2 linked regions of the Microlunatus soli genome follow. The protein of the gene in region 2 interacts with the protein of the main gene of each other region in a pairwise test. Links are inferred from orthologs where the notes say so. Each region holds a gene or a part of one and is shown on either strand. Other genes may lie near its edges.

Region 1 (15,809 bases), 4.1 Mb from region 2 along the record:
TCGGTGACGGTCGACGGCCGCACCGTCCGATGTCGGTCGGTGCAGTCCGCCGTGCGCGGCGGCATCGCCTATCTGACGCCGGACCGGATCGGGGAAGGGCTGGTCGGTCCGCTGTCGGTGCAGGAAAGCATGCACATCGGCGCTTGGCCGACCCGGCACGGGTTTCTCGATCTGTCCGACATGCGGCGGGTCTTCGAACGGTATCGCGACTCGTTGTCGTTGCGGGTGCACCGACCGCAGCAACCGGTCTCCGAACTGTCCGGCGGCAACCAGCAGAAGGTGCTGATCGGACGACTGCTCGCCCTGCAGCCCAAGGTGCTGATCCTCGACGAGCCGACCCTGGGCATCGACGTCGGAACCAAGGAGGAGGTGCACCGGCTGGTCGACGAACTGACCGATCACGGGCTGGCGGTGATCATGCTGGCCTACGACACCGACGAGCTGGTCCGGGTCGTCGACCGCGCCGTCGCCTTCGCCGACGGCAGCATCTCCGGGGAACTGGCCGGGGATCGACTCAGTGTCGAAAACGTCCTGGATGCCCTGGCACACAAGGAATCCACCTACACCGGGAGCGTGAAGTGATCAGCCCCTCAGCGTCGCAGACAGCGTCCGGCGCGGCTCCGGAGTCCGTTTCGCCGGACCCAGGAGGACCGACCGGCACCACGCCGACCGGACCGACCCGATCGGGCAGCAGCACTCGGGTCATCAATCTGCTGCTGAACAACGTCGTCTGGTTGTTGTTGATCGTCTTCGCGATCATCGCCAACGTCATCAACCCGTTCTTCCTGACCATTCCCAATCTTCAGAACATCCTTGTCCAGGCGACAAGTCTGGCCGCACTCGCGCTGGCTCTGGCGGTGACGCTGCTGCTCGGGGAGATCGACCTCTCGGTGGTCGGCATCCTCGGCGTCAGCGGTGCGGTCGGCGCCGTACTCGTCCAACACGGTGTCCCGGGCGGGCTCGCCATTCTGGTGGTGCTCGCGCTCGGCGCGCTGATCGGTCTGGTGAACGGCTTCTGCATCTCCTACCTGCGGATGAACTCGCTGATCGAGACACTGGCGATGGGACTGGCGCTGGGCGGTGCCGTGCTGGCGATCACCCGAGGTCAGACGATCACCATCGATTCGCCGGCCTATCTGTGGATCGGGCAGGGACTGATCGGCGGTTGGCCGGTGATGCCGATCGCGCTGGTGCTGCTCTTCGTGATCATGGGAGTGATCTTCTCCCGGACCCGATGGGGCCGTCGGCTCTACGCCACCGGTGGCAACCCGCGGGCGGCGTACGCGTCGGGCATCAATGTCAAGCGGGTGAAGCTGCAGGCCTTCGTGGTGTCCGGGCTGCTCGCCGGGGTTGCCGGCTGGCTGACGACCGCCTACCTCGCCGGTGTCAACGCGACTGTCGGCAGCAACAATCTGTTGTTGTATGCGATCGCTGCCCCGGTGATCGGCGGCGTGTCGTTGTTCGGTGGCCGAGGCAACATCATCGGCATGCTCGGCGGCACGCTGTTGCTGACAGTGGTCCAGGTCGGTCTGCAGATCATCAACATCTCCGCCTACTACGTTGCCATCGTCGGTGGCGTGATGATCTTCCTCGCGGTCGTCGTCGACACCGTACGGGTGCGGCATCAGGAACCGACCTGACCGGCTGGCACGATGAACACCGACCGGAACAGCATCCGACGGGTTGTAGGAGGCGCGGCGTGGCGACTGACTTTTCCGACCAGGTGATCGCGGTCACCGGTGCAGCAGGAGGTATCGGGCAGGCGATCTGCCGACGGCTGGCCGACGACGGAGCGACCGTCTACGCCTTGGACACCCATGCCGGCGTTCACGGCATCCCGGTCGAGATCGACGTGACCTCCGCGGAGTCGCTGGGCGCGGCCCGGGATCGAGTGTTGGCCGAGGCAGGGAAGGTCGACGGAGTCGTCGCTGCGGCCGGCATCGTCGAGGACGACGTCGCCGCAGAACAGATGTCGGCCGGTCAGTTCCGCGCCGTGATCGAGGTCAATCTCGTCGGCGTGTTTCTGACCTGCCAGGCCTTCGGGCAGCCGATGCTGCGGGCCGGCAGCGGCAGTGTCGTCGCGATCTCCTCGATGAGCGGCAACCACGTGGTCAACACGCCGCAGGACCAATGTGCCTACAACGCGTCCAAGGCCGGAGTCAGCGCGCTGGTCCGATCCCTGGCCGCGGAGTGGGGGCCACGCGGGGTCCGGGTGAACGCGATCGCGCCGGGTTATGTCGACACCCCGTTGCTGGCGGCCAAGAAGCACCAGTTCGCCCAATGGCTTCAGGCCACTCCGGCCGGTCGGATGGCGCGACCGGAGGAGGTGGCCGCCACCGCTGCCTTCCTGCTCGGCGACGAATCTGCGTTCTACTGCGGCAGTGAACTGCTGATGGACGGCGGCTACAGCCTGCGCTGACCGCTTCTCGGTCGCCCCCGTCAGGAGCCTGACATGAGGGCTGTGTAACCTCCTGATCGATGCGGTGAGGAGGGGCATGGCAGAGCGATCGAACGATGCAGGCGACGACGCGCAGGATCACATCGCCTACCAGACGCGGCGGTTGCAGCAGGTGTTGCGGCGAACCGGCGACGCGGCGCTGCAGACCACCGGGCTGACCCTGGCGCAGTACACCGTGCTGCAGGCCATCGCCCGGACACCGGACGTGTCCTCGGCCCAGATCGCGCGGGACTGCAACGTCAGCCGGCAGTCGCTGCAGGAGTTGATGCGGGTGCTCCGCAGCAGCGGCTACGTCCGGGTGGTCGAGCAATCGGGCAAGGGCCGCGCGCTGCCGATCAGGATCACCCCGGAGGGGCGCAAGGTGCTGCGGAAGGCCGACCGTGCGGTGGGCCGGGTCGAGGATCGGATGATCGCCGGAATCAGCGAGGCCGAGGTGGCCCGAGTAGTGGAGTTGCTGCGCCGCTGCGCGCGCAACGTCGAAGCCATCTGACGTCGGTCGGCGGTCCCGACTACCCTGGACACCGTGAGTGACATTCCGATCGGTTCCCCGCCCGCTCCTCCGGGTCGGCATGCCGCGCCCCGCGGCTGGTATCCGGATCCGGTCGACGGCTCTCGGGAACGCTACTGGGACGGCTGGGGTTGGTCCCGCAATACGCGTGAGGTGGCGGCGAACGGGCCGGCAGGCGCCGGCCCCACCGGCGCACCCGGCTTCCAGCCGCACGGCTTCCAGCAGCAACAGGGGTATCAGCAGCAGGGTTACCAGCAACAGGGTTACCAGCAACAGGGTTACCAGCAGGGCCAGCCGCAGCCGTTGCCGTCCTATCCCGGTGCGGCAGCGCAGGCTGTCGCTGGTCCGCAGACCGCCGACGGCGTACCGCTGGCGGGTTGGGGCTGGCGGTTCCTGTCCGGATTGATCGATCTGATCATCGTCTCGATCGTCGGCTCGATCCTCGCTCTGCCGGTGTCTCTGCAGTCGTTGCCGGCGATCTCGCGATACTTCAGCCAGGCGGTCGCCGATGCCGAGGCCGGCCGGATGACACCGACACTGACCGCGCAGGAGTTGTTCAGCACCAACCAACAGATCCTGATGAGCGCGATCACGGTCGTCGTGGGGCTGTTGTACTTCGTTCTGCTGTGGCGGTTTCGGGGCGCGACGCTGGGACAGTCGATCTGCGGGCTGCGGGTGGTACCGGACGGTCAGGGGCGCAACACCGAACGGTTGCCCTGGCCGCAGGCGGTCATCCGGGCGTTGGTCTGGAGTGTCCCGTTCACTGCCGGGACGGCGATGCTGTTGCTGTTCGGAGCGCTCAATTCGCTGTTCCCGCTGTGGAACGCCAAGCGTCAGGCGATCCATGACATCGCCGCCAAGACCCAGCTGATCAAGATCAGGTGAGGATGCCCCAGCGGGTCAGCTGATCCAGCAGGGCAGCGGGGTCGGGGACCCGGACGGCGGTCAGTCGGCGCCGGACCCGGCCGATCCGTTGATCATCCCAGCCGGCAATCTCACCGGCAGCGGCCGGAGCATCGTTCCCGGCCAGCAGGACCCGGGCGTCGGCCGGGTCGGCGCCGTCGATGATCGCGTCCAGGGCGATGATCAGCCCGACCAGGCGGACCGGATCGTCGAGTGCCACGGCGCACGCCAGGTCGGCCTCGACGAAGGTGCTGAGTTGAGCAGCCAGGTCGCCGTCGGCGGATGGATCGGTCGCCGACAGCAGACCCTGCAGTTCCTCGGACTCCGCCTCGGCGACGGCGTCGTCATAACCCGTGCAGCGGAAGGGGATCGCGACCCGGATCACGATCTCGGGATCGAGTTCCCGGGCGGCGGCCGCGATCCGGGCGATGTTGCCCACCGGATCCTGGGGATCACGGACCACGTTGTCGACGCCGGCGATCCGCAACCGCTGCGGATGCCGCCCGGCCACGGCGACCAGTCCGCCCGCCCCGCCGGTGTTGATCACCGTCACCGGCAGTTCGGCGGACGCGGCGCGGTCCAGAGCCATCAGTTCCTGATCGGGCACCAGCAGCGCCCCGAGCAAGGCACCGTGCGGGCCGGATCGCAGCTCCTGAATCTCGGACACGGTGGTCACCGGCTGAGCCGACGCCGGGTCGATCAATCCGCTGAAGAGCCTCATCCTCAGCAGGGTAGTCCAGCGGTCCGTCGGCCTGGCCTGTGGTAGATCTGAGTGATCGGCGGACGACGACGATCAGGAGCGCGAGATGGCGGACTGGACCCAGGCCGATGCCGACCGCGAGTTGGCGAAGGTCCGGCGTGCTTGCCGGGATCTCCCCGAGATGACCGAACGGCCCAGCCACGGCGGCCCCGGATTCTTCGTCCGGGACAAGAAACTGTTCGTGATGTTCCTCGATGATCATCACGGCGACGGCCGGCTGGCGATCTGGTGCGCCGCGCCCGAGGGTGTCCAGCAGGAGATGATCGACACCGAGCCCGAACGCTTCTTCCGGCCGCCCTATGTCGGCCATCGTGGCTGGCTCGGGGTGCACCTGCGCGAGGTCGATCAGGGCGAGCTGGACCGGATCGCCGAAGAGGCCTACCGGAGCGTCGCGCCGAAGGCCCTGATCAAGCAGTTGGACGCGGCAACGCCGAGCTGAGCGGACAGCAGTCCCGGATCACAGCTCGCCTTCGGTGGCCACCCCGGCCTCGGCCAGCTCGGCATAGGTCTGTTCGATCCGTTCCGGAGCCACGGCGGCGGTGAGATCCAGCCGTACGGTGGTGGTGAAGCCCGCCTTCACGGCATCCAGGGCGGTGGCCCGGACGCAATGGTCGGTGGCGATGCCGACCACGTCGCAGCTGTCGACCCGATGATCGGCAAGCCAAGCCTGCAACGTTTTCCCGTCCTTGTCCCGACCCTCGAAGCCGGAGTAGGCGGCCTCGTACTCTCCCTTGTCGAAGACCGAGCCGAAGTCGGAAAAGGTCAGTTGATCATGAAACTCGACACCGTCGGTGCCGACCACGCAGTGCGGCGGCCAGCTGTCGACGAAGTCGGGATGGTCGGAGAAGTGGGATCCGGGGTCGATGTGATGATCACGGGTGGCGACCACCACGTCGTAGCCGTGATCACCGTCGAGCAGTTGGCTGATCCGGGCCGCCGTGGCGGCTCCGCCGGTGACGGCCAGTGAACCGCCCTCGCAGAAGTCCTTCTGGACGTCGACGACGATCAAAGCATGGGTCATGATCAACTTCCTCTCGAGGTCCTGTGCTCAGACGAAGACGGTCTCCAACACCGGTTCGCCGCGCGACATCTTCGATGCCGCCAACGGCAGCTCGGCGAAGGCCTTGCGATGGCGTTCCCGGGCAGCGGCCAGCGGTTCCCGACCGACGATCTCACCGTCGGTGACCAACGGGACCAGCAGATCGCGGCCGGACTCGACGGTGGGTTCCTTGTCGATCCCGATCACCTCCGCGTCGGCGACGCCGCGTGAATCGTAGCTGCGGACGGCATACTTGCGGCCGCCGATCGTCGCCTTGGACGCGCTCTTCTTGGCGACGTGGATCATCGGCGCATCCGGTTCGTCGGAGGTGGCTCGGGCGACCATCTTGTAGACGAATCCGCAGGTCGGATGCCCGGATCCGGTGACCAACGCGGTGCCGACGCCGTAGCCGTCGACCGGGGCACCGGAGAGCGCCGCGATCTGCCACTCGTCCAGGTCGCTGGTCACGATGATCTTGGTGTGGATCGCGCCCAGCGAGTCCAGCAGGCTGCGGACGTGCTTGGCCTGGACCGGAAGGTCGCCGGAGTCCAGCCGGACCGATCCGATCTTGCCGCCGGTCAGCTCGACCGCGGTCCGGACCGCCTCGTCGACGTCGTAGGTGTCGACCAACAGGGTGGTGTCCTCGCCGAGCGCGGCGATCTGCGCGGTGAAGGCATCGCGTTCGTTGTCGTGCAGCAGCGTGAAGGCGTGTGCCGCGGTGCCGATGGTCGGCACCCCGTAGCGTCGGCCGGCCTCCAACGAGGACGTGCCGTCGAAGCCGGCGATGTAGGCGGCCCGAGCGGCGGCGACCGCGGACAGCTCCTGGGTCCGCCGCGCACCCATCTCCAGGCAGGGTCGACCGTCGGCCACCGCGGTCATCCGGGAGGCTGCCGACGCGATCGCCGAATCGTGGTTGTAGATGCTGAGCAGCACCGTCTCCAGCAGCACGGCCTCGGCGAAGGTGCTCTCGACGACCATCAACGGTGAGCCGGGGAAGAACATCTCGCCCTCGGCGTACCCCCAGATCTGGCCGCTGAAGCGGAAGTCGGCGAGCCAGTCGGCGGTCTGCTGATCGACGATCCCGCGGTCCAGCAGGAACTGCCGGCTCTCGTCGTCGAACCGGAAGTGCGACAGCGCCCGCAGCGCGCGCCCGACACCGGCGACCACGCCGTAGCGGCGGCCGTCGGGCAACTTGCGCGGGAAGAGTTCGAAAACGCAGCGTCGGTCGGCCGTCCCGGACTGGAACGCCGCCCGCAGCATGGTGAGCTCGTAGTGGTCGGTCAGCAGTGCCGTGGTGGGCACCTCGCTGGGGCCCCAGGGCTCGCCGACCGTCGTCGCCGGGTCGGCCATCGCCGGATTCGCAGTCACACCGCAGAGCTTAGGGCGTGTCTCCTTATTCGTGCGGGGCTGCGCGGCACGCGGTCGGCACCTCGCCGTGGCCGGACTCGGTCGACATATCCCGATATGCCTCCCTCGCCGGCGACGCCGAGGCACTCGACCGCGCACCTGCTCGCTCCAACCCGAGTAAGGAGACACACCCTAGGACGTCACCAGGGCGCTCCTCGGGTGCGGCTGTTTCCGTCGCGGGATCCCGGTTTGTCACAATGGGCTGCATGCCCACAACCTCCGATCCCATTCTGGCGCCCGCGGCTGGAACCGCGATCGAGGAGCGCCCGATCGAGGACTCGTACGACGACTCGCCGTGGGCAACGATCGTCTGGGACGACCCGGTGAACCTGATGTCCTACGTCGCCCACGTGTTCGCCACCTACTTCCACTACTCCAAGTCCAAGGCACACCGACTGATGATGGCGGTACACACCGAGGGCAAGGCGATCGTCGCCACCGGGAGCAAGGAAGAGATGGAACGCGACGTCACCGCGATGCACGAGTACGGTCTGTGGGCAACGCTGGACCGAGCCGATTCCTGAACCGGGACCCCGAGGACTGATGCACAGATTCAAGAAGCGTGGCGGCGTGATCAGCACCGATCTGACCGCCGACGAGGTCCAGCTGCTGGAGTCCCTGGTCCGTGAGCTGATCGGACTGCTCGACACCGGCACAGCCGACTCCGCACCGACCGACACCGTCGCCGAGGACGATCCGTTCGCCGCCTGGGCTGCGGAGCTGGCCGACGACGGTCCGGTGGAGCCGCCCACCGACCCGGTGCTGCAACGGCTGCTGCCCGACGCCTATCCCAACGATCCCAAGGCATCGGCGGAGTTCCGTCGCTTCACCGATCGCAACCTACGGCAGAAGAAGGCGACCGACGCCGAGGTGGTGCTGAGACACCTCGCAGCGACCGACGGCGGACGGGACCAGCTGCGGATCCCCGCCGAGGAGGCCGGTTCCTGGCTGCGGACGCTGACCAGCATCCGGCTCGCGGTCGCCGGCCGGCTGGGGATCAACGACAACGACGACGCCGAGGCGTTGGCTGCCGTCCCCGACGACGATCCGCGAGCCTTCCTGATCAGCGTCTACGACTGGCTCGGATTCGCTCAGGAGACTCTGGTCCTGGCGCTCTGATCATGAGTGCCGAGCGGGCGATCCGGATCGTCGGCAACGTCGTGCGGCGACCCGCCAAACCCTGGACCGCGACGGTCCAGTCGTTGCTCGGCCATCTGCATGCGTGCGGGCTGCCGGTTCCCGAGCCGCTCGGCTACGACACGACCTATGAGTACGTCGGTCTGGTGGAGGGCGACGCGGGCGTCGATGCCTGGCCGCATCAGGTGGGCTTGGACGGCGTGCGATCGGCCGGGCAGCTGCTGCGCCGGATCCATGACGCGACCGTGGACTGGCGGCCGCCGCCGGCGGCGGAGTGGTCGGTGCCGTACGGTCCGGGCCCGGTGATCTGTCACGGAGACCCGCAGCCGGCCAACCTGGCCTGGCGGGACGGGCGGGCCGTCGGAATCTTCGACTGGGATGCGGCCCGGCCCGGGGACCGGAAGAACGATCTCGCCTACGCCCTGATCTGGTTGGCCCCGTTCACCGCCGACTCGGACGAACTGAAACGACGTGGATTCACGGCGGCACCGGACCGCCGGGCACGGATCGCGGCGCTGCTGGACGGATACGGCTGGAGCGAACCGTTCGACGTCGTCGACGCGGCCGTCCGGCGGCACCAGCAGGCGATCGACGAGGTCGTCCGGCTCGGCGAACGCGGCCATCAGCCGCACGCCGGCTGGGTTGCCGACGGCTGGCCGGCTCGCTGGCGCGCCGGGCTGGACGCGATGCGCGCGCTCGGTGACGAGATCGAGGACGATGAGCCATGCAGCTGACCACCGATCGTCTTGACCTGGTGCCGCTCGACCCGGACCGGGACGCCGAAAGCCTGTTCGCGATGTACTCCGACCCCGAGTACGACCGATACGGCCCGAACGAACCGACCGCCGATGTCGCCGCGACCCGCCGGCGGCTGGCCGAGATGCTGCGTGCCAACGGCGGCTGGACCTGGGTACTGCGGCTGCGGCCGCGGACCGAGGCGCTCGGGACCATCGGGATCTTCGCTGATCAGGGAACGACGATCCGAGGGTTGAGTTGGGGCTTGCGGCGTGATCACTGGGGACGTGGTCTGATGGGTGAGGCCGCGCCGGTCGTGATTGATCATCTGCTCGCACAGCCGGGCATCGACGGGGTGGAGGCCTGGATCGACACCCGGAACACCCGGTCGATCGGTGTCGCTCGCAGAGCACGGCTGGCGGAGCGAGCGACGCTGGCCCGGGTCTATCCCGATCACACCGCCCAGCAGGTCGTGATGGCTCGAGCAGCCGAGCCCGGCGACTGCGATGTCCTCGCCGCCCGACCGAACCTGCCGGTCCGCGACGTTCGGCAGACCGGCAGGCTGCTGACCAGGGTCCTCGGGCTGACCGTCCTGTTCGAGTACGGCGACCCTCCGACCTTCGCGCGGCTGGGCGTGGCTCCGTGGACCGGCTCCGCCGGAGTCGACCTCAGTGCTGCCGACGGCGTGATTGCCTGCGCGACGGTCTCCTTCGACATCGGCATCCCGACGGACGTGATGTATCGGCGAGCCGCCGAGTCGGGCGTGACGATCGATATGCAGCCGGTGGATCAGCCGTGGGGGACCCGGGAGTTCGTGTTCAGCCTGCCCGAGGGGCATCGGGTCCGGATCATCGGTCCGGTCCGCCCGGCAGGTGATGCTGCAGCGCACTCCTCGGTGGTGGTGAACGTCCTCCCGACCGGATGAGGCCGTCAGAGGTCGATGAAGAGCCAGCTGTCCCGCGGGTAGTTCCACGCCTCGAAGTCGGCCTCATACAGGGTGTGCACGATGTCGGCCAGTTCCCGGCGATAAGCCGCGGCCAGCGGGGAGTAGGGCGTCGGGTTGAGGACCTCACGCGCCCGCTGCCGGACGTCATCCGGTGCGCCGAGGCGGGTGAGGATCGCGGTGAAGTCGTCCTGGAAGGACTCGAACCGGCCGATCACGTCGTAACGGATGCAATCCTGCTGGAGTACGGCGGTCTGGGCCGCAAGATGGCCGTCGGTGATGATGCGTGGGTCGTCGGAAGCGGCGACGAGCCGTACGAAGTCGTCGAAGGTGACCATGCCGGCCCGCCGACTGTCGCGGGCCGGATAGTCGAACGCCTCCCTGATCTCGCCACGGAGCCAGTCGTACTGCTGCTCCCAGGTGTTGCCGATCTTGGATTTGTACGCCGAATAGAGCCGGGCATAGGGATTGCGGACGAAAGCGAACCGCAGCCAGTCCGGCGACATGATCATCTCGACGTTGTCGGCGACGGTGAAGTCCGCAAGTCGTGGCCCCTCGTCGTGGATGTGCTCCGACGGTGGTAACCCGTCGAACTCGCGGAGCACCGTCTTGGTCGTCGTACAGGCCACCTTCGGGATCGGCACGCAGACCCAGCGGTGTGCGACCGACACCCTTGAGTGATAGCCCCAGGTCTGGTAGCCGTCGGTCGCACGGCGCTGGGTGATCAGCTGCGCGAGCCGGTCCTGTTCGGTGATCATGGCACCGTCGATGATGCCCAGCAGGTCGCTGCACGGCAACTGCTTTGCGACGTGTCCGGTTGCAGCCCGGACGGTCCGTCATGACGGCGCCGGTCCGTTCTCCGAAGAGTGCGAACCAGTGGCGAGCGGCGGAGCCGGAGCGATCAGGTGGCGTCGGGTGTGGGCGCGCTGGTGTGCCAGATGTGTTGGGCGAAGCTGCCACGTCCGAGGTCGTAGCTGCCGGTCGCGTTGACCAGAAACACTCTGCCTTCCGGCGCCCGGAACACCAACGTTCCGGGCTCGGGTCGTCGCCGTTTCCACAGTCCGTGGGTGATCACGTTGTGTTCCCGGCGGCCGGCGGGGGAGAGGTTGTCCTCCCGGGTTTGAGCCGGGACGCCTTCGACGAACGGGATGTTGTGGTCAAGATCAAGGTGACGCCCGACGGCTCCGGAGTAGGGGAACATGCTGCCGGGGTGTTTGAGGAACAGGCGTTCTCGCATCTCCCGCGGGATCTCGTAGGAATCCACCGGTGTCAGGTCGACCGTGAGGTCGATGACGGGTTTGAGGGTGATGTTGCAGTGGCCGAGCCAGTCGGCGACCAGGCTGCTGATCATGGGGCCGATGTCTTCGATCCGGGTGACGCCGAGTCCGGTGTCGAGGGTTTCTTTGGCGATGTGGACGTAGAGGGTGGCGTTGGGTCGGAACGTGGCCGGGTTGATCTTGCCGATCGCGCGGATCGCGAGCTCGGCCAGCCTGCGGTCTTGATCAACGCGGGGGAAGCGGCCGGTTGCGCCGTCGTCCAGGGGATCCGGTGGCGGTTCGTCCTGGGAGTCGTGATCATCGGGTTGCGGCTCACGCGCCCTGTCGTGATCATGCGGCTGTTGGCCCGGTGCGGGCGTCGCGGTGTCGGCGGGCTGGTCCTGGTCGACATCCTCGCCGAGCGCCGATGATGCGGACGCGTGCGGCCCGGCCGTCCACGTGTCGGCGTCGTTCGTCGGTTTCGGGAAGAGGGAGTCGTCGTCGGGGTCGGGATCGAAGAGCGTGGGTTCGGTGTCTTCGGCGATCATCCGGACCGCGTCGAGGGGGTTGGCCAGGACGTCGATGGCGGCGGCCATCCGTTCGTTCTTGGTGCCGGTGTGGCCGCGGCGGGTGAGGATGTCGGCGATCCTGGTGACTTGGGCGTAGAACCGGATCCCCGCTGGTGAGTCGGTGAGGATGTAGATGCCTTTGATGCCGTGTTCGTTGCTCTGATTGATGAAGACGCCGACCTCCTTGCAGGCTTCCTCGGCGAGCTTCTTCACGTTCTCGGCGTCGACCCGGATGATCGTGGCTTCGAGTTGGGCAAGGAGTTTGTTCCAGGACCAGTGTCCGACCATCGGCGCGATCGACCGATCAATCTCCAACGCCTGCTCCAGGGTCAGGTGCCGAGTTTGGCGGGCGATGGTCTGACAATCCAGGGCGTCGACCTCGTTCCTGCAAAGGCGTTGCCACAGGCAGGGCAGGCGGTGGCGGAGGTCGAGGGCGTCGGCGATGATCCGTTCGGCAGAGCCGGTGGATTTGTGCAGGGTGGCGGCGAGGTCGGTGACGCAGAATCGGCTGAGTTCGGGGGTGCCGTCGCCGCCGGGTCGGATCGGGCGGTCGCCGCCGGGGATCGCTAACTGGTGGGCGGCGATGCTGTCGGCGGGGAAGCGGTCGGCCCAGGTTGCTGCCACGCAGAGCCTGGCGTTGGTGGTGGCGCGGACGAGCCAGTCGATGGCGGTGACGTGGTGCAGGAGTTGGTCGGTGGCCAGGCAGGACGGATCGATGCCCGCCGTCGTCTGGGCTGTGTGCATCAGCCCGCTGCCATCGATCATGTGATCAACACTAGGCAGGGGGTCTGACAGTTTGTGCCGGTCGAGATCCCAAGCCAGTAACGGTTATCCACAGATTTTGGGTCGAGTTCGCACGGCGGGTTGACCGCGCTTCGACAAGCTCATGGCGCTTGGGTGGGTCAGCCCTTGACGCCGGTCAGGGTGATGCCTTGGATGAACATCCGCTGCGCGAAGAAGAACAGGATGATGATCGGGATCACGGTGATCGTTGCGGCGGCCATCAGGGGTCCGAAGTCGGTGGCGAACTGGCCCTTGAAGTAGCTCAAGCCCAAGGACAGCGTGTAGAGCTTGGGATCGGAGAGGTAGATCAGCGGGCCGAGCAGGTCGTTCCAGGAGATCAGGAACTGGAAGAGCCCGATCGCCACCAGCGCCGGCTTGACCAGCGGCAGGATGATCCGGACGAAGATCGACCACTCACCGGCGCCGTCGATCCGGGCACTCTCGCTCAGCTCCTGCGGGATCGTCATCAGGAACTGCCGCATCAGGAAGATGTAGACCGGGACGCCGAGCCAACTCGGCAGGATCAGCGGCACCCAGGTGTTGGTCAGATGCAGTGCGCGATAGATCTCGAAGGTCGGGAACATCGTCACGAAGGCCGGGATCATCATCGTGGACAGGATCATCCCGAACAACACATTGCGCCCCCGCCAGGGGATCCGGGCCAGGCCGTAGCCGACCATCGCAGAGCTGAAGACGGTGCCGCAGACCGACAGCAGACAGACGATGAACGTGTTGATCATGAAACGGAAGATCGGGAACACGGTGAAGGCCTGGACGAAGTTGTCGAAGGTCATCGTGTCGGGGAACCAGATCGTCGGTACGGCGTTCAACACCTCGGGCGTCTTGAACGCGCCGGTGATCATCCAGAACAGCGGGATCAGGAAGATCACCGACAACCCGATCAGCACGGCGTGCTTGGCCATCGCGGCGAGCAGCCGGGGCATCAGCGGTCGGCGTCGTTGTGGCGGCCGCCGCGTCGCAGCCGCGGCCTGGCGGTCAGATTCGGCAGCGGGTGCCGCCACGGTATCGGTGCTGGTCATGATCAACGACCCCCGTAGTAGACGCGACGTCCGAATATCCAGAACACCAAGAGCGCAGAGACGCCGCAGAGGATGAACAGCACCCAGGCGATGGCGCTGGCGTAGCCGATCTTGAAGAAGGCGAAGGCGTTCATGTAGAGGTACAGTCCGGCGACCAAGGTCGAGTTGGCGGGTGTACCCAACCCGTCGGTCAGCACGAACACCTCGGTGAAGTACTGGAAGCCCGCGATCAGTCCGGTCACCAGTGCGAACAGCAGGTGTGGCGACAGGAATGGCAGCGTCACGTTGCGGAAGCGGCTGAATACGCCGGCGCCGTCGATCTTGGCCTGTTCGTGCAACTCCTCGGGTACGTCCTGGACGCCGGCGAGCAGGATCACCATCAGGTTGCCGGCACCCCAGACCGAGATGATGATCAAGGCCGGCTTGGACCACAACGGGTCACTCAGCCAACCAGGACCGGCGATGCCGAACTTGGCCAGCAGACTGTTCATCGCGCCGTACTGCGGGTTGAGGACGAAGGACCAGACCACCGCCGTGGCCACCAGCGGCACGATGCTGGGGATGTAGAAGAACACCCGATACATGCCGCGACCGCGGACCTTCATGTTCAGCAGCAGCGCCAGCCCGAACGCGACCGCGATCCCCAACGGGACGGCGCCGATCATGATGAAGGCGGTGTTGCCCAGTGCTGTCCAGAAGGTGTCATCGGTGAGCAGATCACGATAGTTCTGCAGGCCGATCCATCGGCCGCGGGTCAAGGCGCTGGCCGAGGTGAAGCTGTTCTGCAGCGATCGCAGCACCGGGTAGGCGGTCAGGAACAGCAGCCCGACGATCGCCGGTGAGCAGAAGATCAGGCCCCACTTGAGATTCTGTCGTCGGACGGCGGATCCACGTCGGCGCTGTCGGCCGGCGGATGCAGGCGTACGGTCACCGGCCGATGCCGGGCGCGCGGCTGTCGTGGTCATGATCGTCTCCTCACCCGACCCGCTTCATTCGGGTGGTCTCACGTTCGGTGAGCTGCTTGATCTCGCGCAGCGCATCCAGCGGCTTCTGCTGTCCGTAGACGACCTTGGACATCTTCTCCTCGAACTGCTGACTGTAGAAGTTCGCCGCGAGCACGTTCGGGCGGGCGTTCGTCATCCGCATCAGCGTCTTGTAGAAGACACCCATCACCGGATCTGCGGCGATCTTCCGGTTCACCGGCGCCGGGCTGTAGGCCGGCGGGAAGCCGATGTTCTTCCAGGCCGCCGCGGTTCCCGCGTCCTCGGTGCCCATCCACTTGATGAACTCCCAGGCCGCCTCCTTCTGCGGAGCGTTCTTGGGGATGAAGAAGGACCAGCCACCGAGCCAGGCGCCCTCACCCGGCCGTTCGGCGCCCGGCGGTTGATAGGGCAGCAGCGTCGAACCGAACTCCAGCTTGGGATTGAGTTGCTTGATCTGCGCGACGTTGGCCGAGACCAGTCCCGACATCCCCAGATTGCCGGTGACGAACGGATGGGCAGCAAGCGACGGTGGCGAGATCGACAACGCACCGGCCCAGCCGATCCGCTTGGCCCGGGATGCGATCCATTCCAAGGCCTTGACCGCATACTCGTTGTCCGGTGTGACCTGATCGGTGCCGGGTTCGGCGAGCCGGCCGCCGAAGGCGTAGGTCCAGGTCAGCATCGAGTTGTTACCCCCGTACTGATCCCACGGGACGATCCCGATCTTGAGCACCCGGCCCCCCTTGATCTTGGTGATCTTGTTGTCGTACTCGGTGACCTCCTCGATGGTGGTCGGCGGCTTGTCCGGGTCGAGACCGGCATCCTCGAAGAGCTGTTTGTTCCAGTAGAAGGGGAAGTTGGCGTCGGCGTCCCACGGGACATGCCAGATGCCGTCGCGGTACTGCATCCCCTTCTGGGCGCTGGGCAGGAAGCCACCGAGGTCGATTCCGTCCCGTTCGAAGTACGGCGCCAGATCGGTCATGATGCCGAGCCGGGTCCACATCGGCGCCACGTCAGCGGCGCACAGGCCGATGTCGGGCGACTCGTCGCCGGCGATCGCGGTGAACAGCCGCTGCCGGGTCGACGGATTCTCCGGGGCGAACACGACCCGAACGCCGATGTCGGGATGACTCTGTTCGAAGTCCGTTGCACACTTCACGATGCCGCTGCCTGCGGCGTCGCCCCAGATGTTGAAGATCGAGATCGTGAACTTCCGGCCCGGCGCGGCGTCCTTGCTCGGGCTGGTCTTCATACCGTCGGCGCCCTGGGACACCACCTGGCAGCCGGT
Region 2 (15,834 bases):
CCCTGTACGACTCCGCTCCGCCCGTCCCGGTAGTACACGACACCCTGCTGATGATCATCGGACCAGTTCTCGACGAGCTCCGCCGACGGATCGAGGGTGCCGATGGCTTCGTACCGGTTGCCGAACAACACCGAATAGAAGTACGGGGTATAGGTGTACGGCTCGCCGGCTCCCGCGAGGTTCCGCCCCGCCTGCCGGCCCATCTGTTCGGCGTTGTCGACATGCTCGACCCGCTGCCGGCCGAGCAGCCGGTCCGGGTACCGCGCGACATCGCCGGCGGCCAGGATCGCGGGATCGCTGGTGGTCAGGTAGGAGTCGACGACCACGCCGTCGTCGACGCTCAAACCGGCCTGTTCGGCCAGTTCGGTGTTCGGTGTGATGCCGACACCGATCACGGCGGCATCGGCATCGATCTGATCACCGGCGTCGGTCGTCAGCTGGATGCCGGCCGGACCGGCGCTGCCACCGGTGATCATGGTGCCGGACCGAAGGCTGACTCCCTTCTGCTGGTAGAGATCGGTCAGCTGCCGGGCGAGATGACTGGGGAACGAGTCCTCGTAGATCAACTTCTGCGGGTGGATGAACTCGACCTCGGTGTCGTTGGCGACCAGGGCCGCTGCCAGTTCGCTGCCGATGTAGCCGCCGCCGACCACGGCGATGCGATGCCGGTTGCCGGCCAATCGGCGGAGCCGTTGGTAGTCGGCGAAGGTTCGGAAGGTGAGGATCCGATCGTCGTCGGGCAGGTCGAGTCGTTTCGGCTCGCCACCGGTGGCCAGCAGCAGCCGGCGATAGCCGATGGCCCGGCCAGCTGCCTCGATCTGATGCGCGGCGCGATCGATCGCGTCGACCTGCACGCCGCAGACCAGGTCGGCGCCGGTCTGCTCGACCGTCTTCAGCCAGACCTGGTCGACGGTGAACTCGGGATCGGTCCACAGCTTCTTGGTCAGGGCCGGTCTGGTCACCGGTTCATCCGGGTCGGATCCGACGATGCCGATGGCGCCGTTGGGATCGACCTGTTGGATGGCCTTGGCCGCGCTGTCGGCGACCATCCCGCCGCCGACGATCAGGTAGTCGTAGGAATCCTTGGGCCTGGTCAGCGTGGTTGGCATGTTCATACTGGTCCTTTGAGGGTCAGTTGATCGTCGCCACCGAGCCTGCGTCGACCCGGTAGTTGGATCCGTTCACGAAACTCGCCCGATCCGAGCACAGGAAGGCGATCACGGCCGCCACCTCTTCGGGACGGCCGCGGCGTCGCAGGGCAATCCCGGGGCGCATCTCCTGCAGGAACCCGGCAATCGCCTCGTCAGTGGTGACCCCGAGTTCAGCTGCTCGTTGGTCCATCATCGCGTCCGTCATCGGGGTCGCGATGAAGGCCGGCGAAACACAGTTGACCAGCAGCCCCTCGGAGCCGTACGCCTTGGACAATGCCTTGGCCGTCGCCAGCAGCGCGGCCTTGGCGGCGTCGTAGGGAATCTCTTCGGGATAGGGCTGGACGGCGTTCTCCGAGGTCAGGAAGATCAGACGACCGTTCGCCGAGCTGCGCAAGTCGTCCAGGAAGGCACGTGTGACGCGCACTGGCCCCATCAGATCGACCGATAGGGTTTCCGCCCAGCCGTCGTCGTCGATCGACTCGAAGGCGCCGGTTGCGCCCGTGATACCGGCGGAATTGATCAAGATGTCGATCCGTCCGATGCGACGGACCTGTTCGCGCAGTCGGCCCACCGAGGCCCGATCGGTGACGTCGGCGGCGACGGCATGGAGCCGGTTGTCGTCAACGTCCAGAGCGGCGGCTGCGCGGTCCAAGATCGTCTGGTCATGGTCACTGATCACCACCATGGCGCCCTCGGCCAGCAGCAACTGTGCGGCGTGCCAGCCGATGCCGGAATCGGCGCCGGTGATCAGGGCCGTTCGTCCGGCCAGTCCGAGATCCATACCCGAACAGTTCCCAGCCCGGCCGCGATGAAACGGTGTGGGGTGCGTCAGCCTGCCCGCTGACGTGGCGTCGACGTGGAGCGCCCGGACCCGGTCGTCGTGGACTTGCCGCCCTTGGAGCCGGCCTTCTTCGTCGCCGCCTTCTTTGCACCGGTCTTCTTGGCTGCTGTCGTCTTCTTTGCCCGCGTCTTCTTCGACGCTGTCTCCTTCGCCCCTGACTTCTGTGCCGTGGATTTGCCTGAGCCGGATCGCTCGACGCTTCGGCGGAGTGCCTCGGTGAGATCGACAACCTTGCCGTCGTCACCCTCGTCCTCACCCTCCGGCTGCTCGCCGAAGGTCTCCTCGGTGTCCATCGAGTCACCCTTCTCCAGCTTGGCTTCGACCAGCTGTTTCAGCTCTTCGGCGTATTCGTCGGTGAACCGCTCGGGAGTGAAATCGCTGCTCAGGCTCTCGACCAGGGTGGCGGCGCTGTCGCGTTCGGCCTTGGACAGTCGCGGGCTCTGGTCGAGCTCGGGGAAGTCCGGCGTGCGGATCTCGTCGTCCCAGCGAAGCGCCTGGAGCACCAGCACCTTGTCCCGGGTCCGCAACACCCCGAGCCGGGTCTTGTTGCGGAGCGTAAACCGGACGACCGCCGTGCGATCGGTGTCGTCCAGCGTACGGCGCAGCAGGTGGTAGGCCTTGACGGCGCGTTCGTCGGGCGCCAGGTAGTAGCTGCGGGACAACATCACCGGGTCGATCTGATCATTGGGCACGAACTCGAGGACGGAGACCTCACGGTTGCGTTCGGTCGGCAGCGACTCCAGTTCGTCCTCGGTGATCACCACCGTCTGGTCCCGATCGGCATAGGCCCGGTCGACATGCTCGTACTTCACCTCGCGACCGCACACCTCGCACCGCCGCTGATACCGGATCCGTCCGCCATCGGCGTCATGGATCTGATGCAGCGTGATGTTGTGGTCCTCGGTGGCACTGAACACCCGGATGCCGATCGTCACCAGTCCGAATGCGATACTCCCGCTCCAGATCGCCCGCATCGCCATCTCCTCCCTGTCCGAACGACGGTCCTCTCGATTGTTACCCGCATTCCGGTCACAGCCCCGTCGATCAAGCGGCGACAAGCGTTTCTTGACGAGCGTCTGGGTAAGGCATCGGCAGGCCGCTGCAGCAACCCGGGCCGCGGCGGTGGCTCAGGCTCGGCGGGTTGAGCAAACTGCCCGTCGGGCCGCCGCCGTCGAACGACAGCCGCGTCACCCGAGGGAGGTACGTTTCGACCATGAGTCTGTCGCCGCAGCAAGTCGTGGCCTCCTTCGACTCGGCGTCGGTGCTGCACGCATCGACGGCGGCAGCGCTGCGCGGAACGCCGTTCTCCAACCTGGGAAATCCGGAGGCGGTCGGTCGATTGGTCCGAGTCGCCACTCGGCTGCCGTGGCCGATCCTGCGGGAGATCTATCGACGTGTCGGTGGGGCGGAAGGCATCCGACCCGAGCAGCTGTCCGACGTCGACCTCGGCGCCGTGGCAGCCAGTTTCGCCGACGGATATCCGAGGCGTCGCTACCCGGCGGCGTTCATCGGGTCCAGTAACGGCGCGCTCACCCAGCTTGCCGCTGCGATGCAGGTGCCGTGGCTACCGCAGACGGTGCTGGTCCCGGTGCATCGGCTGGGCGATCCCGAACGCCCCGACCAGGCGCTGGAGTTCGGTCGGAGATGGGGGCCGGAGCTGCTCGGCGGCAATCCCGACGTCACACTGCACCAGATGCATGACGCGGCACAGGACCGGTTGATGACGGCGCGGATGGCCTACTTCCGGGTGAAATGGCGGCGGTTGCCGGACGCCTTCGCTCGCTTTCTCGATGATCAACTGCTGCCCGGTGCGCCGGTCCTCCTGGTCGATGATCAAATCCGCTGGCCGGTGACGCGGGTGGCGGAACGGCACTGGTTCCAGACCGGCGGGCTCGGCGGTCTGTCGGCACAAGATCATCTGTCCGGTCCACACGCGCCGACGGCCGATGCCGAAGCTCCGGAGGCTGAGTGGGGTGCCGACCCGGACTACATCGCCTCGATCCGCGACTGGTGTGCCGCTCATGGTCATCCGGTGATCCTGATCCGCTATCGGGGCCCGCAGCAAGCGGCTCATCCGGTCGCCGCGGTGCTGCGGGACTGGATGCGAACACGAGGTGAGCCGGCTGATGAACTGATCGTTCCCTCATTCATCCTCGGTGACCCCTGGCGGGTGCTGAATCACGCCTTGGTGCCGTTCTGGACCTACTTTCCAGTAAGGGACGCGCTGGATTCCCTTGATCGGCATCTGCAGCGGTCGTCCCGCTACCGCTCGGTGTACGTCCTCGGATTCCAACACGGTGTCCGGTCACCCGGCGTCGCCATGCCCGAGGATTTCGTCAGCACGATCGAGCGACACGGCGCAGCGGCGGAACTGCTTGCGGTGCGTGCACAGGACTGGCCGCACGACATCGGCTCGATGGCTCGCTACGGGGCGGCACTGGACGCCCTGCCCGCCGCTGGACAGCCGTGGCTTCCCGTGGACGTCTGGGCCGCAGCACGTGCGCTGCGGAAGACACCCGGCGAGGACGGGCACCCGCTGGTCGCCGACGTACCCGACAGCACAGCGGCCCCGTCGGACGCCGCATCGACGCGGGCGGGGGACAACCGATGGCTCGCGTGATCATGATTCCCGGGCTCGCCGTCCGCCGCTACCTCGAACCCTCCGTGGAGGCGCTGTGCAAGGACGGCCACCAGGTCGAACTCCTGCAACCCTTGGGATGGCGGTCGACCGGCACGGATCTCCGGCGGTACGCGCGCCGGTTCGCCCGGCAGAGCCGTGACCCGGTCGACCTGCTGGTCGGTTGCTCGATCGGCACCCAGGCTGCGGTGCTTGCCGCCGGCGAGATGGATGTCCGACAGCTGTTGTTGATCAGCCCGACGCTGGATCCTGCCCGGCGCAGCCTGCGGACGGCACTCGCCGCCTGGCTCGGCGGCGAAGGACATCGCCACTCCCCGCGGCTTGGGGTCCAGTCCCAGGATTGGTTGCGCGCAGGGCTGTTCGGCATCGAACGGGGTCTGCGGTCAGCCATCGATGTGCGATTGGAGGACGAGTTGCCGAATGTGTCGGTGCCGTTCACGATCGTGCACGGCGACACCGACCGGATCAGCCCGCTGCCGTTCGCCGCTGACCTTGCCGTCGGGTGCGGTGGCCGGCTGATGATCATGCCGGACGCACCGCACTCCTGGCCGGTCGGCGATGGCGATCGTTATCGGTCCCTGGTTGATCGACTGATCAGCTCGCACAGGGACGATGCGCCACCGATCGCGCCCGGTTGACAGCCACAACGGCTGTGATCGCCGAGCTTGTCGAAGGGCTGTGATTTCTATCGGGGGTCCCTGAGCTGGTCGAAGGGCCGTCGACCCGCCCGATGACGGCTCCAGCAAATCTGTGGATATTCGTTGTCTGCTTGGGATTCGCACGGGCGTAAAGTGTCAGGCCCTCGCCATAGTGTTGGTCACATGATCGATGGCAGCGGGTTGATGCGCACCGCCCTCACGGGGGTGGGTGTCGATCCGACGTGCCTGACCACCGATCAACTCGCGGACCAGGTGACCGCGTCGGACTGGCTGGTCCGCGTCGGACTCAACTCCCGGCTGATCAGCATCGCCAGTTGGGCCGACCGGTTCGCCGCCGACGGCATCGCACCGCACCAGTTGGCCATTCCCGGTGGTGACCGGCCGATCCGGCCCGGCGGTGACGGCACTCCCGAGGTCACCCGGTTCTGTGTCACCGACCTGGCCGCCCAGCTGCACAAGTCCACCGGCACCGCGGAGCGGATGATCGCCGATGCTCTCGACCTCCGCCACCGGCTGCCGCGTGTCTGGGCGCGGTTGTGTCGCTACGAGATCGATGGACCGGACGGTCAGACCATCGCCCGGCAGACCCGACACCTCACCCTGGAACAAGCCCGGGAGGTCGACCGGTCGATCGCCGACCTGGTCGGCCGGTTCAGCTACGGCCGACTACTGAGCCAACTCGAAGCGATCATCATCGGCGTCGATGCGGTCAACATCGCCAAGCTCGCCGAGCAGGCTGCGGAGGAGGTCGGCGTCTGGATCAATCAGAGCAACGACCATGGGAACAAGGGGATGTTCATCAAGGCCAAGACCCCGGCAGTGATCCGGTTCTACGCTCAGGTGACCCGGATCGCCGACATCCTGGCCCGCCGCGGCCATCCCGGCAGCAAGGACGAGCGGATGGCCGCCGCGGTCGATGTGCTGGCCAACCCGCTGGATGCGGTCCGGATGATCGCCGAAGACACCGAGCCGACCCTGTTCGATCCGGATCCCGACGACGATTCTTTGCTCCCGCGGCCGATGGGCGGCGCTGCGAGCGGGCGGGATGGTGCAGATGACGGTGTTGCCGCCGCGGGCTCTGCCGACAACGATTCTGCCGCCGCGGATTCGGAATCACCTCAGCCGACCATCGGCCAGCATGAAGATCACGATGATCAGCTGCCACCCGACCCAGCCAACGACACCGTTGATCAGGAGGACTCGCCGTCCCGGTTCCCGCGTGTTGATCAGGATCGACGGCTCGCCGAGCTCGCGATCGCTGCGATCGGCCAGATCGACCCGGCGAAGTTCCGGCCCGACGCGACCTTGTGTGTCCACATCGCGCAGGAGACCTTGCAGTCCGGGCTCGGTGTCACTCGGGTCGAAGACATCGGCCCGACGATCTCCACCCTGGTCGCCGACTGGCTCCAAGGCTGCAACCTCACCGTCAAACCCGTCATCGATCTGTCGGTGGACCTGACACCGGTGGATTCGTATGAGATTCCGCGGGCGATGCGGGAACGCCTGTTCCTGAAGTATCCGGGCAGCATGTTCCCCCTCTCCGGCTCGGTCGGCCGGCATCTTGATCTTGACCACAACATCCCGTTCATCGAGGGCCTCCCGGCCCAGACCCGCGAAGACAACCTCGGCCCGAACGGTCGCCGGGAACACAATGTGATCACTCACGGACTGTGGAAGAGGCGACGAGCCGAGCCCGGGACGTTCTTGTTCCGGGCGCCGGACGGCAGAGTGTTTCTGGTCAACGCGACCGGCAGCTACGACCTCGGTCGTGGACAATTCGCCCAACACATTTGGCAATTGGCCGCGCCCACACCGTCCGGCTGAGCCACAGCCCGACGTCACATCCGAATGATCATGATCCCTGGATGAGGCGCAGCTCGTTCTGCTGGCCGGCGACAGCGCGACCGGACGCCTCCCGGGGTTTGATCAACACCTGCGGGTCGCCAAGCATGCCATCGCCGCGATCGGTCGGATCGATCCCGCAAGTTCCGACGTCGCCACCATATCTGTCCACATCGCTTAGGAATCCTGCAATCCGGCCTCGGCGTCACCCGCGTCAAGCGCATCGGGCCGATGATTCCAGGCTGCTGCCGGGTATCCAGGAACATCCGCTCCCGCATCGCCGGCGGAATCTCAAAGGCATCCACGGGCGTCATATCCACGGCAAGATCGATCACCGGTTCGACGGTGATATGGCAATGGGCGAGCCAGTCGGCGACCGGTCCGGCATGGGCACCGCTCCACCACCAGAAACAGCAGCCACCAGATTCACGCTGTGGGTTAATCCCGTCGGACATCCTCCCGAGGTGTGAAGTTCCAGCCCGGAGCAACCGTCGAACGCCCTCGTGGCCGTCGGGCCTCGACGGCCGAGAATGGCCCGTGCAGCGGGGTTGCCAAACGGTGCTGGTCATGGTTTGGTGGAAAGACGTGGTTGAGCAAACAGCCACGTGTCGTTCTCGACCCGTGAGGGGACTTGAGAACCATGAATGCAGCAGCAGTAGCCAACGAACCCACGCACGCAGCCGGTCAGGCTGACTCCTCCCGACAGGGCCCGGGCACCACGAAGCGTGGGAATCGACATGTTCAGCGCAGTGAGAGTGAGAACGCGCGACGAGAACAACGAACCATCGAGCTTCTCACCTCAGCCCGCGATGATCGACTGACCGCGGCGGAGCGACAACGGTGCCGGGATCTGGTGGTCAAGATCAACCTTCCGATCGCCGACTCACTGGCCCGCCGCTACCGGTCGCGTGGGGAGAACCTGGAGGATCTGATCCAGGTGGCGAGACTCGGCCTGGTGAACGCGGTCCTTCGTTACGACCCGGCCAACGGTGCGTTCCTCTCCTTCGCGGTCCCCACCATCTCCGGTGAGATCAAGCGGCACTTCCGCGACCACTGCTGGACGGTGCGTCCGCCGCGTCGGCTGCAGGAGTTGCACAGCGAGGTCGCCAGCGCCATGGTCGATCTCGCACAGGACAAGGGGAGTACGCCCACCGCCGCCGAAGTGGCCGACTGGATCGGGGCCGATCGGGCCGATGTTCTGGAGGCGATCCGGAGCAACGCCTTCCACTCGGCGTCTCTGGACACCAGCGACGGACTGGCCGCAGCTTCCGGAACGCTGGGTGCCACAGACGCCGGTTTCGACGAAGTGGACGATTCGATGGAGCGATCGGATCTGATGCGGCGGGTCGATGACGCCTGCACCCGGCTGTCGAACGACGAACGACGGCTGCTCCGGCTGCGTTTCGCCCAGGGCCGGACCCAGTCCTCGATCGCCGATGAGCTGAACATCAGTCAGATGTCGGTGTCCCGTCGGCTGCAGAAGATCACCAGGCGGCTACGGGCCGACGTCGCCGGTCGAGCCGGTACATCTCCGGTGGCGCGGTCGATGCAGCGTCGGGTCAACGTGGTGCCGCAGCAGCCCGCTCGTGCCTGACGGTAGGGATCCCGAGCACGTCGGAGGATCCTGGGCCCGGTGTCGGGGTGTGGCCACCGCCGGGTGGTCACGTCGGCCGACAGTGGCTCAGGATCCTCGACATGACAGGTGAAGTCGACGCGCTCAGGAGCCGGCGCGTGCCCGATCGGCAGCTTGATCAACAGCCTCCGCCGCCTCGACTTCTTCGGTTGCATCGGCGGTGACCAGACCGCCGGTCGTGTCCTCAAGATGGGCGCGGACGAACCAGTGGAAGAGTTCCAACTTCTGCGCGTGATCGATGAGCACGTCCTGCGTCACCGGGTCGAGCTGCTCCAGATCGGTGATCGCCGTTCTGGTGTCGGCGATGACCCCGCGGTACACGATGTCCAATGCCGCCAGATGCTCCTGGGTGCTCGCTCGGCCGACGCTGTAGTCCTGCCAGGTGCGGGCAGCGACCAGAGCACCCGGCGTTCCCTGCGGCGATCCGCCGAAGGTTGCGATCCGCTCGGCCGTCTCGTCCGCCATGGCACGCACCTCGTCCACGTGCGGGTCGATCATCTCGTGCACGGCGATGAAATGCGGTCCGACCACATTCCAGTGCACGTGCTTGAGGGTCAACTGCAGGTCGCTGTAGCAGTTGAGCCGGCTCTGGAGCAGATCGATCACCTGTCGGGCGTCGCCGACACTCATTCCGGGGACGGTGTACTTCAGATTCTGTTCAGTCATGTTCCTTCCTTACCCTTTCTCCGGTCTGCATCCCGGACGCGTGAGCCCCCAGCTGATTGAGGCGTTCGATCGCCCGACGACCGAGCACGGTGGCCCGGTCGTAGAGCGATGAGTCGATGGCATCGGCGGCGAGATAGCCGGGGGCGTGGTCGTCGCCGGGCCCCGGAAGCAATCGGCTCGCCGCTCCGAGCAGGGCCACCGTGGCTCGCGGGCTGATCCGGTACGCCATCGCGCCGGCCCTGGCCAACGGTGTGAAAATGATCTTGGAACGCCCGGTCAGCACGGCACGGACGATGATCGCGGCCGCCCGGTCCGCCGCGATCGAGACGATCGGTAACGAGGAGAGCAACGCGAACCACCGATACTCCTGCTCCGGCCGACCGTCGTACGCGGCATGCCAGTGGCCGCCGGTTCTCATCAGTCCAGGGACGATCGTGGTCACCGAGATCGGTTCGCCGCGCAGTTCCTCGGTGAGTCCCTGCGCGAACCCGATGGCTCCGTACTTGGCCGCGGTGTATGGGACGAGATGGGGAGTCGGGACGACGGCAGCGATCGACGTCACGATCCCGATCCGACCGGCTCCGCGCTGTCGCATTCGTGGTAGGACGGCATGGACCAGATTGATCGGACCGCGCAGCATGGTGTCGATCGGTTCGTCGTAGTCTTCGGCCCGGTCGGGGAGCGGACCGACCTTCAGAACGCCGGCGACGCAGATCAGCGTCTCGACCGCCCCGTGCTCGGACTCGATCTCGGCCACCAGATCGCGAGCACCGGCCGCATCCCTGACGTCGTGCACCCGGGTGATCACGGACCCGCCGTCGGCGGCCAGCTGGTCGCGGGCACGCCGGAGATCATCGGCAGTCCTGGCGGTGATCACCACACGCTGACCCGCTCGGTCGAGTTCGCGGGCGATCGCCAGACCGAGACCTCGCGATCCGCCTGCCACCAGAGCGATCGGTCGCCGATCCTGATCCTCCATCGTCGCTGCTCCTCTTTGCTCGGTTCAGGAAACTCGACGGTTCGTCCGCCGACGCAGTCGATCCAGCAGCGGCCCGGCGGCTTGATCAAGGAAATCCTGCTGACCAGCATCGCCGACCTGGACCAACCCGATGTCGGTGAAGCCGGCGTCGATCGCCGGTTCGCAGGCAGCAGCGAGCTGATCAAGATCGGGTCCGCACGGGATCGCTGCGGCGACGTCCTCTGGGCGTACGGTGTCGGTAGCGGCGGCGAAAGCGTGCGCGGTGGGAAGTTCGGCGTTCACCGACCAGCTGCCGATCGACCAACGGAACTGATCATGCACTGTCTCGATCGCTGACTGTTGGTCCGCCGCCCAACAGATCGGGAGTTGGATGAACGATCGGCTGGCCCGATCACTGTCCGGCCTGTTGGCGTGCCACTGTCGCAGGATGTCGGGGTCCGGCTCGGTGGTGATCAGATGGTCGGCAAGCGGGGCAAACCGTTCGATCGACCGACGTCCGGAGACCGCCACGCCGATCGGCACCGATTCCGCAGGACAGTCCCACAGCTTTGCTTGAGCCACGGAGAAGTGCGACTTCCGAGTGGTCACGGTCTTTCCACCGAACAGCTCCCGGATGATCTCCATGGCTTCGAGCAGCATCTGCTGACGCACATCGACGGTCGGCCACCCCTCGCCGATGACGTGCTCGTTGAGGTTCTCACCGGAACCGAGGCCGAGGATGAACCGGCCGCCACTGAGGAGCTGTATCGTCGCAGCCTTCTGGGCGACGACGACCGGGTGATAACGACGGGTCGGGCAGGTGACGAAGGTGATCAACTCGATCGCCTCGGTCGCCTGGGCAGCGGCCCCGAGCACTGTCCACGCATACGGTGCATGTCCCTGTGAGGCCAGCCACGGGCTGTGGTGATCGCTGCACAGGGCGAAGTCGAAGCCGACCCGTTCCGCCGACCGGGCGTAGTCGACGAGTGCGACCGGCCCACTCTGTTCGGTCATCAGCGTGTATCCGAAACGTGCCATGGCGTCCTGGTACCCCAGCGGTCGGCGTCCTAACCCGGGGCGCGGCTCAATCCGAACGCGCCGCCGACGCCGTCCCGGCCATGGCCAGGGCGCGCTGCTCGGCCCTGATCCGTACCCAGAGAAAGCCGAGATTCGTCAGTGTGAAAGCGATCGCGGTGATCCGGGCCGCCCCGGTCAGCGGAAGTGCGATGCCTTCGACGACGACGGCGACATAGTTCGGGTGTCGCAGCCATCGATACGGTCCGCGTCGCACCAGGCCGAGGCCCGGCACCACGATGATCCGGGTGTTCCACTGTCGGCCCAGCGTGCCGATACACCACCATCGCAGGGCCTGCGCCGCCAGCACCAGGATGAACATCACCAGAGCAAACGGGAGCAGAACCGGCGGCCGACGGAGCCAGACCTCGACCGGTCCGCCGACCAGCAGGCCGACCTGCAACGCCACGACGACGGGGTAGTGCCGACTCCCGGATTCCACGCCACCGCGGGCAAGGGACCAGCGTCGATTGCGACCGGCCACGACCAGTTCGGCGATCCGCTCAGCACCGATCAGCAGAGTCAGGAGGGTGAACCACACCGCGGAAGCGCTAGCCACGCAACAGCACCAGTTCGAGGGAGAAACCGGGACCCAGCGCGAGCATCAGCCCGTACGCACCCGGCTGGGGTGGCCGGGTACGCAGCGTGTCATCCAACACGTGCAGCACCGATGCCGAGGACAAGTTGCCGATCTCGGCCAGCGAGTCCCAGGTGAGCTGCAGCTCACCGTCCCGCAGGTCGAGCGTGTCCTGAACGGCCTCGAGGACCTTCGGGCCGCCGGGGTGGCAGACCCACCAGTCGATGTCGGCCCGGGACAGGTCCTGATCGGCCAGAAAGACGTCGATGTCCTTGGCCAGCTCGGAATGCACCAACTCGGGGATCTCCGCGCCCAACACGATCTGCAGACCCGTCGGGCCGACATCCCAGCCCATCACTCGCAACGATTCCGGATAGAGCCGACTGCGGGTGGCCACCACCTCGGGGGACCGCGACGGCCGATCGGCGGACATCACGCGATCCCGGCCGGCGAGCACGACGGCGGCCGCTCCGTCGCCGAAGAGTCCGCTGGCGATCAGATTGGCGGTGGACCGGTCGTCACGTTGCAGGGTCAGGGTGCACAGTTCGACCGTCACCAGGACGACGATCTGGTCGGGATGGCCGGCGAGATAGTCGGCGGCGCGGGCGATCCCGGCTGCACCGGCCGCACAGCCCAACCCGACGATCGGCACTCGTTTCACGTCCGGACGCAGACCGAGCCCCGGCGCGATCCGGGCGTCGATCGACGGCACGGCCAAGCCGGTGGTCGATGCTGTGATGATCATGTCCACCTCGTCCGGCGGAACCGACGCCACCTCGAGAACCTCACCGACGGCCGCCTGGCCGAGGTCGCAGGCGGTCGTGATGAACGCGTCGTTGGCATCGCCGAAGTCGCCCAGTTCGGCGTATTGTTCGACCGGCAGCGCCAGGTGTCGAAAGTGCACGCCGGCATGGCCGTGCACCCGTTCCAACAATCGGCGCCGCGGTCCGTCGAGACCGGCGAACTCGGCGAACGCTTCGGTCAGCCGGGCCTGCGGGTATCGATGATCGGGAAGTGCACCACAGACTCCCAGAATGCCGGGGCCGATGTGATGGCTGGTGGTGGGCTGCACGTTTGCTCCTGGAGCCGGATGGCACGCCGTGGTGACGTTGTGTGCCGAATCATTACCCGATGCCGTCCGGGTGACCCGCTGCCTCCATCGGCAGGCTCGCCAGCCAACGTCGTCAGGTCTGCCGGGTCGTCAGGTCGGCAGGCCCGTCGGTCGGCTCTCCCGCTGCACCGAGCCCAACGCTGCGCGGGCAGGTGCGGCGACCAACCGGATCGTCGTGACGTCGGTGCCGACGAATTGCCGGACCTGTTTGCCGTAGACGGTGAACAGTGCCGACTGTCCGAGGTCGCCGGCTGGCACGATGACAGACAGTAGGCTGCGAAAGCCGAGATGCGCGGCGAGCGGGGCCCAGCGGGGCCAGCGACGTTCGGTGAGGAGATCGCGGGAGTCCGTCGTCCCGGAGCAGGTCGCCGAGGTCAGGTCGATCCCAGGACCTTCGCGCAGTTGATCCTGCATCGCGTCGGTGGTGATCACCAACCGGTCGCTCTCGCCGACGGTGAGCAGTCGGCCGTCGGGGGCGAGCACGCTGAAACCGGCGGCGTCGGCACCGACGGCGCGCCGAGTGAAGGAGGCGATGCGGGCGAGGGTTGGCTGCGGGTCGTCCGACGAACTGTTGCGCAGCACAGCGCGAAGTTGATCAACGAACTCTTCGTGACTGACAGTGGACACGATATGTTCCTTGCTGGACAGCCGCCGTTGGCCATCCGCTGGTGCTATAGCCGTCCCGCTTTGTTGGAGGACGGTTCAACAGTAGTCCTGTTCCAGCGTTGGCGGAAGGCGCAGCGGTCGACGAACGAGGGGAGTGGACCGGTGACCCCATCCGATCCAGGCGGCTCCGATTCCGGCCGCCACGAAACCGATTCCGGCCGCCACGAAACCGATACCGAACGTTACGACCGTAACTGGCGTGACATCCAGCAGGAACTCCGGATCACCCAGACCGGCACCCAGCTCCTTGCCGGCTTCTTGATGACGTTGCCGTTCCAACAGCGGTTCAGCATGCTCACCGACAACGAAGAAGCGATCTATCTCGCACTGGTGCTGCTGGCAGCCGGAATCTCGATCCTGGCGCTGGCTCCGGTCAGTGCACACCGGGTGCTGTTCCGCCAACATCGGATGTCGGAGGTGGTCAGGATCGGCAACCTGATCTTGATCATCTGCATGATCGCCAGTGCCGTACTGTTCGCCGGAACGGTCCTGATGATCTTCGACGTCGTGCTCGGTGAGTCGGTGGGGCTGCCGGTGGCCGCCGGGCTCTTCATCGGCACCGCCGTGCTCTGGCTGGCCGTCCCACTGCGGATCCGCAGCGGGCGCTCCGGAACGAGGCGACGCAAGCATGAATAGTCCGGCCGTTGGCGGGTACCACCCCGATCATGAACAGAGGAATCATCGGGACCATCATCGGCGTACTCGTGATCATCGTTTTGGTGATCGTCATTCTGCAGCTGATCTGAGCCGGCCGTTCCGGGTCCGCCGCTGGTGGGCCCGGATCAGCTTTCCCGCGGCTGGTCGACCGCGAGGTCGAACGAGCGCGCGACCGCATCAGCGACGTCCAGATCGTCGCGAATCCCCTTGTTTCTTACAAGATTCTCCGCGAGCACCCGCAGTTTGATGTTGTAATCGCGTGAGTAGCGGCGAAGCAGTTCGAAAGACTGATCGAGGTTGAGACCGAACCGTTGGACGAGGATGCCCTGTGCGACCCCGATCATCTGCCGGGATTCCAGGGCCGTTTCAAGACCTTCCCGGGTGCGCGCATCGGCGAGCGCTCGGCTGGCGTGCCGGGCGTAGATGCTGGCGATCGCCACGTCGGTGTGGTCGAAGACATGTGCTTCGACGGAATAGAGATTGAGCGCCGCGACCGCCTGCTCGTTCGGGCCACTGAGTCGCACGCTGAGAATCGATCCGATGCCCAATTCGGCAGCGCGCGGTGTCCAGCGCGGCCAACGCGACTCGGTCCGGAGGGAGTCGATCAGGTACGTGTCGGCCTGCCAGATGGCGTCCACGCACGGGCCCTCGGCCAGTTCGTACTGCAGGGCATCGGCTCGCGAGGAGATCGGGGACGTGCTGGCCGGGGTGGTGATCCTGCCGTCGCGGTCTCGCAGGGAGATCCCGCAATAGTCGCAGGCGTCGATCGTCTCGACCGCCAGACCGGCGATTCGTTCCAGGGTCGGTTGCTCGCGCGGTTCCTGATGGAGCTGCTCGGCGAGTCGCGCGAACTCGGTGGCATATTTCAACTCCGGGTTGTCCTCTCCCAGCATCGGACACCCCTCTCAGATTCCGTCGTGGCTTCCACCGGGTCCAGGGTAGCCGGATCGAACCCCGACCAGACCGGCTTGCGGGATCTTTGGACACCGCTGCGCTCAACCGGACCGACTGCGCCGTCCGACCGATCAATTGACTCAGTCGCCGTGCTCGCGACGGTCGGGGCGGAGGTCGACCAGGACTCCGAAGTGGTCACTGACGATGTCGGAGCCGTGGTCGAAGATCCGCATGCAGCCGTCGACAAGCATCGTCGGACCGTGCTCGCCGCACCGGACGAAGACGTGATCGATGGTCCGGAACGGCCAGTCCACCGCGGTGGTCTGTAGCGGATTGGCGGGGCTGTAGGTCTCGGCAGGTGGCCGGTCGCTGTGCCGGGCTTCCCACACACTGCGGTAGCAGACACTGACGTCGTCGATCACGTGCCGGCCGGTCCAGAATCGGATGCTGTCAGCTGCCGGGTCGGC

The links.
Region 1: the proteins of BLU38_RS01795 (region 2) and clpS interact in binary tests that used the Escherichia coli proteins (3 or more experiments, as listed by UniProt). The link is inferred for Microlunatus soli from one-to-one orthologs.

Annotation. Positions count from the first base shown.
Region 1 is NZ_LT629772.1:4,499,912-4,515,720, forward strand. The notes cover bases 6,019-8,940. They hold clpS (ATP-dependent Clp protease adapter ClpS), read left to right. Parts: upstream 6,019-7,281; coding sequence 7,282-7,599; downstream 7,600-8,940. Other genes in these bases: BLU38_RS20570 (nicotinate phosphoribosyltransferase), read right to left, coding at 6,019-7,018; BLU38_RS20580 (DUF2017 domain-containing protein), read left to right, coding at 7,619-8,194; BLU38_RS20585 (phosphotransferase), read left to right, coding at 8,197-8,940; BLU38_RS20590 (GNAT family N-acetyltransferase), read left to right, coding at 8,937-8,940. Also shown: BLU38_RS20530 (sugar ABC transporter ATP-binding protein), read left to right, coding at 1-582; BLU38_RS20535 (ABC transporter permease), read left to right, coding at 579-1,640; BLU38_RS20540 (SDR family oxidoreductase), read left to right, coding at 1,700-2,419; BLU38_RS20545 (MarR family winged helix-turn-helix transcriptional regulator), read left to right, coding at 2,496-2,948; BLU38_RS20550 (RDD family protein), read left to right, coding at 2,982-3,851; BLU38_RS20555 (hypothetical protein), read right to left, coding at 3,844-4,590; BLU38_RS20560 (MmcQ/YjbR family DNA-binding protein), read left to right, coding at 4,676-5,068; BLU38_RS20565 (isochorismatase family protein), read right to left, coding at 5,087-5,656; more of BLU38_RS20570, read right to left, coding at 5,678-6,018; more of BLU38_RS20585, read left to right, coding at 8,941-8,946; more of BLU38_RS20590, read left to right, coding at 8,941-9,872; BLU38_RS20595 (sulfotransferase family protein), read right to left, coding at 9,878-10,648; BLU38_RS20600 (hypothetical protein), read right to left, coding at 10,792-12,480; BLU38_RS20605 (carbohydrate ABC transporter permease), read right to left, coding at 12,618-13,538; BLU38_RS20610 (carbohydrate ABC transporter permease), read right to left, coding at 13,541-14,503; BLU38_RS20615 (ABC transporter substrate-binding protein), read right to left, coding at 14,514-15,809. UniProt on the Escherichia coli protein: Involved in the modulation of the specificity of the ClpAP-mediated ATP-dependent protein degradation.
Region 2 is NZ_LT629772.1:392,101-407,934, reverse strand. Bases 7,640-10,586 are described here. They hold BLU38_RS01795 (Dps family protein), read right to left. Parts: upstream 9,431-10,586; coding sequence 8,849-9,430; downstream 7,640-8,848. Other genes in these bases: BLU38_RS01785 (TIGR03557 family F420-dependent LLM class oxidoreductase), read right to left, coding at 10,434-10,586; BLU38_RS01790 (SDR family NAD(P)-dependent oxidoreductase), read right to left, coding at 9,423-10,409; BLU38_RS01800 (sigma-70 family RNA polymerase sigma factor), read left to right, coding at 7,985-8,725. Outside these bases: BLU38_RS01830 (NAD(P)/FAD-dependent oxidoreductase), read right to left, coding at 1-1,115; BLU38_RS01825 (SDR family NAD(P)-dependent oxidoreductase), read right to left, coding at 1,132-1,932; non-homologous end joining protein Ku, read right to left, coding at 1,980-2,966; BLU38_RS01815 (hypothetical protein), read left to right, coding at 3,206-4,612; BLU38_RS01810 (alpha/beta fold hydrolase), read left to right, coding at 4,600-5,268; BLU38_RS01805 (DUF222 domain-containing protein), read left to right, coding at 5,452-7,113; more of BLU38_RS01785, read right to left, coding at 10,587-11,426; BLU38_RS01780 (isoprenylcysteine carboxyl methyltransferase family protein), read right to left, coding at 11,473-12,021; BLU38_RS01775 (type III polyketide synthase), read right to left, coding at 12,014-13,111; BLU38_RS01770 (hypothetical protein), read right to left, coding at 13,241-13,777; BLU38_RS01765 (DUF6328 family protein), read left to right, coding at 13,919-14,452; BLU38_RS01760 (GAF and ANTAR domain-containing protein), read right to left, coding at 14,599-15,366; BLU38_RS01755 (endonuclease/exonuclease/phosphatase family protein), read right to left, coding at 15,508-15,834.